2 regions of the Mesorhizobium sp. LEGMi-168a genome follow, and region 2 is predicted to be linked to the other one. Evidence: predicted binding sites of a transcription regulator. Region 2 holds the regulator's gene; the other holds the start of a gene.
What was found. The regulator LexA, encoded in region 2, represses DNA repair genes until DNA is damaged. The targets are predictions, from matches to a motif close to TGTTCNNNNTGTGTTCNG.
Positions count from the first base shown of each region.

Region 1: a site for LexA is predicted at 2,214-2,231, ahead of dinB (DNA polymerase IV). Genes of this name have one in related genera too.

Region 1 covers NZ_JBZEGV010000008.1:115,124-118,531, forward strand. Annotated here, with positions in the region: gene AC4FWB_RS13770 (aldose 1-epimerase) at 1-705, shown strand, start outside; gene dinB (DNA polymerase IV) at 878-2,140, opposite strand; gene AC4FWB_RS13780 (cupin domain-containing protein) at 2,350-2,730, opposite strand; gene AC4FWB_RS13785 (hypothetical protein) at 3,140-3,331, shown strand.
Region 2 covers NZ_JBZEGV010000001.1:146,282-149,689, forward strand. Annotated here, with positions in the region: gene AC4FWB_RS00740 (ComEC/Rec2 family competence protein) at 1-1,182, shown strand, start outside; gene lexA (transcriptional repressor LexA) at 1,166-1,900, opposite strand; gene AC4FWB_RS00750 (molybdopterin molybdotransferase MoeA) at 2,017-3,222, opposite strand; gene moaC (cyclic pyranopterin monophosphate synthase MoaC) at 3,224-3,408, opposite strand, start outside.

The DNA of each region.
Region 1 (3,408 bases), on a different contig from region 2:
TGGTCGAACCGCATTTCCGGCGGCGGCTTCACCTTCGACGGCCGCTTTCATGCCGTCGCGCCGAATGTGCCGGGCCAGGCCTTTCCGATCCATGGCGACGGTTTCCAAAAACCGTGGCGACTTGTCGATCGCACCGATACCGAGGCCGAACTGGTGCTCGAGGACGGCGCCATCGGGCCTTACCGCTACGCGGCCTCCGTCACCTATTCGCTGGAGAACGGCGCGCTGGAGGCGCACCTCGCGGTGGAGAACCGCACCGGCATGCGCCTGCCTTACGGCCTTGGTTTCCACCCCTGGTTCCCGCGCGGCGACACGACCCTGCTGAAGGCGAGGGCGAAGCGCGTCTGGCTGGAGGACGAGCGCCATTTGCCGGTCGGCGTCGTGCCGGTGAGCGAGTGTCCGGGTTGGGACTTCGAGCGTCCCATCCCGCTGCCGCTAGAGTGGGTGAACAACGCCTTCGACGGCTGGAACGGCCGCGCCTCGATCACGCAGCTCGAGGATGGGATCAAGATCGCGCTGAGCGCCTCGACGGAGCTCGACGTCTACATCCTCTATTCGCCGTCGCCCGATGCCGGCTTCTTCTGCTTCGAGCCGGTCTCGCACTTGGTCGATGCGCATCACGGCGAGGGGCTGACGCCGCTGGAAGACGGGGAAACGATGAGCGCCGAAATGCGGCTGGATTGGGAGATTGCGGACGCGGGTTGAGGATGCGCGAACGGCGGAGCGCGTGAGATGGCCGGCAGGCCAGAGGGGTCGTCTCACGTAGAACGCCGATGCTAGTTCTTGTCGCAGACAGCGCCGGCGCTTCACGCGCAACGACCCCCTCTGTCGCCTCCGGCGACATCTCCCCCGCAAGGGGGAGATTGGCAGCTCCAGCCTACAACTCCTTCTCCGCCAGCTCCCTGAATTCATCCGGCACCGAGCGCGCCGCTTCCAGCGCCACCGTGCCGTAGCCCACCGCCTCTTTGCCGAACCGCTGGCGGATCTTGTCCACCGCCCGGTCGGCGCCGAAGCGGGCCAGCCCCCGGCGGCTGCCGGGCTTCAGCTTCTCGTCCGCAAGGCCGAGCGGCAGTTCGAGCTGCAGCTCGGCATGCTCCTCAAGATGCGAGACCGAAATCGCCAGCAGCGAAATTTCCCGCTCGCCCGGATGGGCGGTGAGCACGCCGCGCACCAGCTCCCGGGCGATCTCGGCCAGCATCGTGGTGGCCGAGATCGGCTGCTCCAGCGTCACCGAGCGGGTGACGGCGCGCATGTCGGCGAAACGCACGCGCACCGTCACGGTGCGGCCGGGCCGGTCCTTGGCGCGCAGGCGGCTGGCGACGCGGTCGGCCAGGTGCAGAAGCGTGGGCACGAAGACGCGCGGCAGCGCGGGCTTGCGGCCGAGCGCCGACTGCGCGCCGGCGGAAATCGCGCGGCGATGCGTCTGGAGTTTTCGCGGGTCGCGGTTCCAGGCAAGGGCGGCCAGCTTCTGACCGGCGGCGTGGCCGATCAGCCGCTCCAGCGCGCCGCTATGCGTGCGCGCCAATTGCCCGATGGTCTCGACGCCGATCTCGGCGAGCCTAGCCTTGGTCGCCGGACCGACGCCCCACATCAGCGATACCGGCAGGTCGTGCAGGAAGGCGAGCTCGGTGTCGGGCTCGACCACCACCAGCCCGTCGGGCTTGGCCACCTGCGAGGCGATCTTGGCGAGATGCTTTGTCCGCGCCACCCCGATCGAGATCGGCAGGCCAAGTTCCGTCTTGACGCGGTGGCGGATGGTTTTGGCGATCTCCTCCGGCGGCCCGAACAGATGCGTGCAGCCGGCGACATCGGCGAAGGCCTCGTCGATCGAGATGCGCTCGACCAGCGGCGTGAAATCGTCGAGCACCTTGATCGCGGCGTCGCCGAGGCGCTGGTATTCGCTGAAGCGTCCGCCGACAAAGATCAGCTGCGGGCAGATCTCGCGCGCCTTGCGGCCAGGCATGCCGCCGCGCACGCCGAAGACCTTGGCCTCATAGGAGGCGGCAAGCACCACGCCGCCGCCAACCGCGATCGGCTTGCCGCGCAGCGATGGGTCGAGAAGCTGCTCGACGGACGCATAGAAAGCGTCGAGATCGGCATGCAGGATGGTGGCGACTGAAGCGGTGTTCGTGGCGAGCATCGCGCTCCCGGCTCCATCCCGTCCGCTATGCGGCGTCGCAGCATTAGCAGCGACTGTTGTAGTGGTGTTTTACCGGAACATAAGAAGAACAAAACAGGTTTGGTGTCAAGCCCCTGCGCCGCACAAGAGAACGTTTGCAGCCTGATGCAACCAAGACGTTCGGAGCTGGTTGCGCGGATAATCTCCCCCTCGAGGGGAGATTCACTGCCTTACGCCGGCTTGGCGTATTGCTCGGCGCTGAGCACCTCGATGCATTGGAACGGCTGATTGCCTACCACCCAGGCGTCATGGCCGGGCGGGATCGTATAAGACGTGCCCTCGGTGAAGGTTTTCTCGGTCCCGTCGTTCATGCGCACAGTGATCGTCCCGGACACGACATAGCCGACATGCGAGACCTGGCAGCTGTCGGTCTTGACCACAGGCTTCACGCATTCGGACCATTTCCAGCCCGGCTCCATGTTGAGCCGCCCAAGCGTGTAGCCCGGCAGCCGAACGATTTCGACACGTGTCTTGGCGGGCGAGCGGACTTCGTCGGGGTCGTTGTGCGACTTGGATTCGAGCTTGGTGACGTTCATTGCAGCTTCGGCCATGGCATCCTCCCATATTCCATGAGTCCAAGCGGAGCCTGACGCCGCGATCGCCGGTGACCGCTGCCCGATTCATATGCCTTTCAATGAGTGATTGCTAATGTAATTGCGGATGCCGATTCTTTACCTCCCATGTCGAAAGTTAATGCGCGCTCTTTTGAACCGTGCTTTGCTACAGCCAGCGTCGGCACGACGATGGTTGAGGGACCATCCGTTCTCACCCCAAAGGGAGAATTCGATGACCCTTGGCAACCAATCCGGACGATCCCGTCGTTGCTGTCGCAATCCCAGACCAGGACAATCTCGATCCGGGCCGAGCACGCTGCCTGCTCGCCGGGCGGCAGGGATATAGCCGTGGTGGGGAGGACCATCGAGCGGAGGCAATCAAACTAAAAAAACAGGGAGGAAACCGATGCTTCATCAGGCTCCGAAAACGCAAACCCATCCGCGGGTCCTCGGCACCCGTCGTGACCCGCCGGCGCTCCGCCAGTGTTGTGACAGCTACATCTGTCCGGTCTGCGACCAGGTTGTCGAACTGACGGATTTCCGTCAGGTCGTCTGGCATCAAAGGCCCGGGCATGCGCCGATGGAAATGGACGGCTAAAAAAGGCCCGCGTCTACCGGAGGGAATGCGCGGGCCAGAGCTGGAGTAGCCATTCGATCAACGCGCTCCCGGCCAAC
Region 2 (3,408 bases):
GCCATCGCCGTCATCCTTGTGTCGCCACATGAAGTGGTCGGTCCAAGCTTTCAGATGTCGTTTGCCGCGACCGCTGCCCTAGTCGGCGCCTATGCTGGCTGGGCCGACTACCGCGCCGACAAAGTGAGAGCGCCGCCGGCAAAGCGTTCGTTCCTGCGGTTCCTGTCGCGAAAGCTGGCGGTCGGAGCGGGTGGCGCCGCCATGACGTCGATCATTGCCGGAAGTGCTACGGCGCTGTTTGCCATCTGGCATTTCCAGCGCGTCTCGCCGCTCAGCTTATTGGCCAATCTGGCGATCATGCCGATCGTCACCGTCGTGATGTTCCTTGCCGTCGCCAGCGCGATCATGATGCCGTTCGGCTTCGACGGGCCTTTCCTCTATTTGATGGGCAAGGGTCTGACGGCAATGATCGCGATCTCGGCGTGGATTTCGCAATGGTCGCCGGTCGACGCCGTGGGGCTGATCTCGATCCAGTCGGTGCTGCTGGCGACCATCGCGCTCGTCATCGCCACCATGGCGACCACCTGGCTCAGGCTGGCGGCCGTTCCTTTCGCTCTGGCAAGCCTGTTGACGATCCCGCAGGTGCGCACGCCGGACCTGCTGATCTCCGAGGACGCACATCTGGTGGCCATGCCGATCGGCGGCGGCGAGCTCGCCGTCAACCGTGCCCGCTCCAACGAATTCACCACTGACAACTGGAAACGTGCGCTCAAGGCCGAAGCAATCGTGCCGCCAGAGACCTTCGCCGAAGGCGCGCTGGACATCGCCGACCCTGTCGACCTGCCGCCGGGGTCGCCGTTCTATTGCACCGGTGATCTCTGCATTGGCCGGCATCCGTCCGGCGCGATCGTCGCTTTGGCCGAGAATCGCGACAGTGCCAGGCCGGCCTGCGGCTTCGCCGACCTCATCGTCATCAACGACGCCACGGCCTATAATCCTTGCCGCGACCCGCGAGTCCTCGTCGTCACCAAGCGCCAGCTCGCACGTGACGGCAGTGCCGCCGTCTTCTTCGATCCGCAATCGGCAACGGCGCGGCCGGCCATTCGATATGCCGTCGAAAAGCCATATCGGCCTTGGCACGAGCAGCGAAAGTACTCACGTGAGGCAAGAGGCCTGCCGCCTTACCAGCGGCCTGAGAAGACCGATACGAAGCCGCCACAACCACTCAGTAGCGGCGGATGAGCCCGACCAGCTTGCCCTGAACCTTGACGCGGTCGGGACCGAAGATGCGGGTCTCATAGGCCGGATTGGCGGCCTCGAGCGCGATCGAGGCGCCCTTGCGGCGGAAGCGCTTGAGCGTCGCTTCCTCATCGTCGACCAGCGCCACCACGATCTCGCCCGGGCTCGCGGTATTGGCGTTGCGGATGATCACGGTATCGCCGTCGAAGATGCCGGCCTCGATCATCGAGTCGCCCTTGACTTCGAGCGCGTAGTGCTCGCCGCCCGCGATCATGTCCGGCGGCACTGTGATCGAATGCGTCTGGTGCTGGATGGCGTCGATCGGCACGCCGGCGGCGATGCGGCCCATCACCGGAATGGACACGGCCGAAACGGCATCGTCGTCATTGCTGGGCGTTGGCGTGCGCGAGGGCGCTGCCGGCTTGATCTGCCGGCCGAGATTGCCTTGGCCGCCCTGGATGACGCTCGGCGAAAACTTCTTCGCCGCGTTCAGGCCGGGCGCTATCGAATCTGGCAGCCGCAGAACTTCAAGGGCCCGCGCCCTGTTCGGCAGCCGGCGAATGAAGCCGCGCTCTTCCAACGCCGTGATCAGCCGATGGATGCCCGACTTCGAGGCAAGGTCGAGCGCCTCCTTCATCTCGTCGAAAGATGGCGGAATACCGCTTTCCTTGAGCCGTTCGTGAATGAACATCAGAAGTTCATGTTGTTTGCGCGTCAGCATGGCAACCCCCAGCGGGTCCTGAAACCAGAATCAGAAAACAAACCCAGAACAAACACTATCTGTTCCAGTTGTGTTCCGCAACCGTTTAAAGTTTAGTGAATGTGTTGACGTTTTGTTCAGCGTAACATCAGAACGCTGCATTCGGCGCCCGCTTCCGCTGCCGGGGCGAAGGGCTCGCGCACGATCAGGCCATTGGCGTTGGCCAGCGTCCTCAACATCGACGAATCCTGAATGCTAAACGGTGTCGCGACCAGCTGTCCGGCGTCCTCGCGCACGGCGGCCCGCACATAGTCTTGCCGGAGATCATTGGCGTGCATAGCGGCAGCCAATCGCGCGGTGCGGATGTCCTGCCGATGATCGCGGCCGCCCAGCCGTGCCAGAAGCGGCTTCAGGAACAATTGCGAGCAGACAAGGCTTGCCACCGGATTGCCGGGCAGGCCGATGCAGCGGATGTTGCCAAGCCGGCCAAACATCAACGGTTTGCCGGGGCGCATGGCGATCTTCCAGAAATCGAGCCGCATGCCTTCGCCGGTCAGCACGTCGTGGATCAGGTCGTGATCACCAACCGAGGCGCCACCGAGCGTCACGATGACATCAGCGCCAGCCTCGACTGCTTTCTTGACCAAGGCCGCGATTGCGTCGTGGCGGTCGGCCGCGATGCCGAGGTCGAGCGCGCGCGCCCCAACCGACTGGGCCGTAGCTGTGACGCCATAGGCATTGGACGAGATGATCTGGTCGGGGCCGAGCGCGCTGCCTGGGGGCAGCAGTTCATCGCCCGTGGCGATGATGGCGACCAGCGGCTGCCGCACCACGGTAAGGCTCGGATGATTGGCCGACGCCGCCAGCGAAAGCGCCGCCGGATCGAGCAGCCGGTCTTTTTCCAAGAGAACGTCGCCTTGCAAGAAGTCGAGGCCGGCTCGGCGGATGTTGCGTCCTGCGGACGTCGGTTCGGTCACCTCGATCCGGCCGCCGCCGAGGTCGCGGACATTCTCCTGGATGACGATCGTGTCGGCGCCTTCGGGCACGGGCGCACCGGTGAAGATGCGCACGGCCTCGCCCTTGCCGACAATGCCGGTAAAGCCGCGCCCCGCCGGCGCCATGCCGATCACCGAAAGCCGCGCCGGCGCCGAGGCCACGTCCGCAAAGTGTGCGGCATAGCCATCCATGGCCGAAGCGTTGAAGGGCGGCTGGGTGCGCAGCGCCAACACCGGTTCGGCCAGCACCCGGCCGGCCGCATCGGCCAGCGGCACGCTTTCGCCTGGCAGCGCAGTCGCGCCGTCCAGCAGGCGCTCGAGCGCCTCGGCGACCGGAAGCAGCGCCATCTTAGGAGCCCGCCTTGTAGTCGCCCGACTTGCCGCCGGTCTTCTCGACCAGCCTGATGCCGGAAATCACCATGGCGCGATCCGCCGCCTTGGCCATGTCGTAGATGGTGAGGCAGGCGACCGACGCCGCGGTCAGCGCCTCCATCTCCACGCCCGTCTTGCCGGTGACGCGGGCAAGCGCTGTGA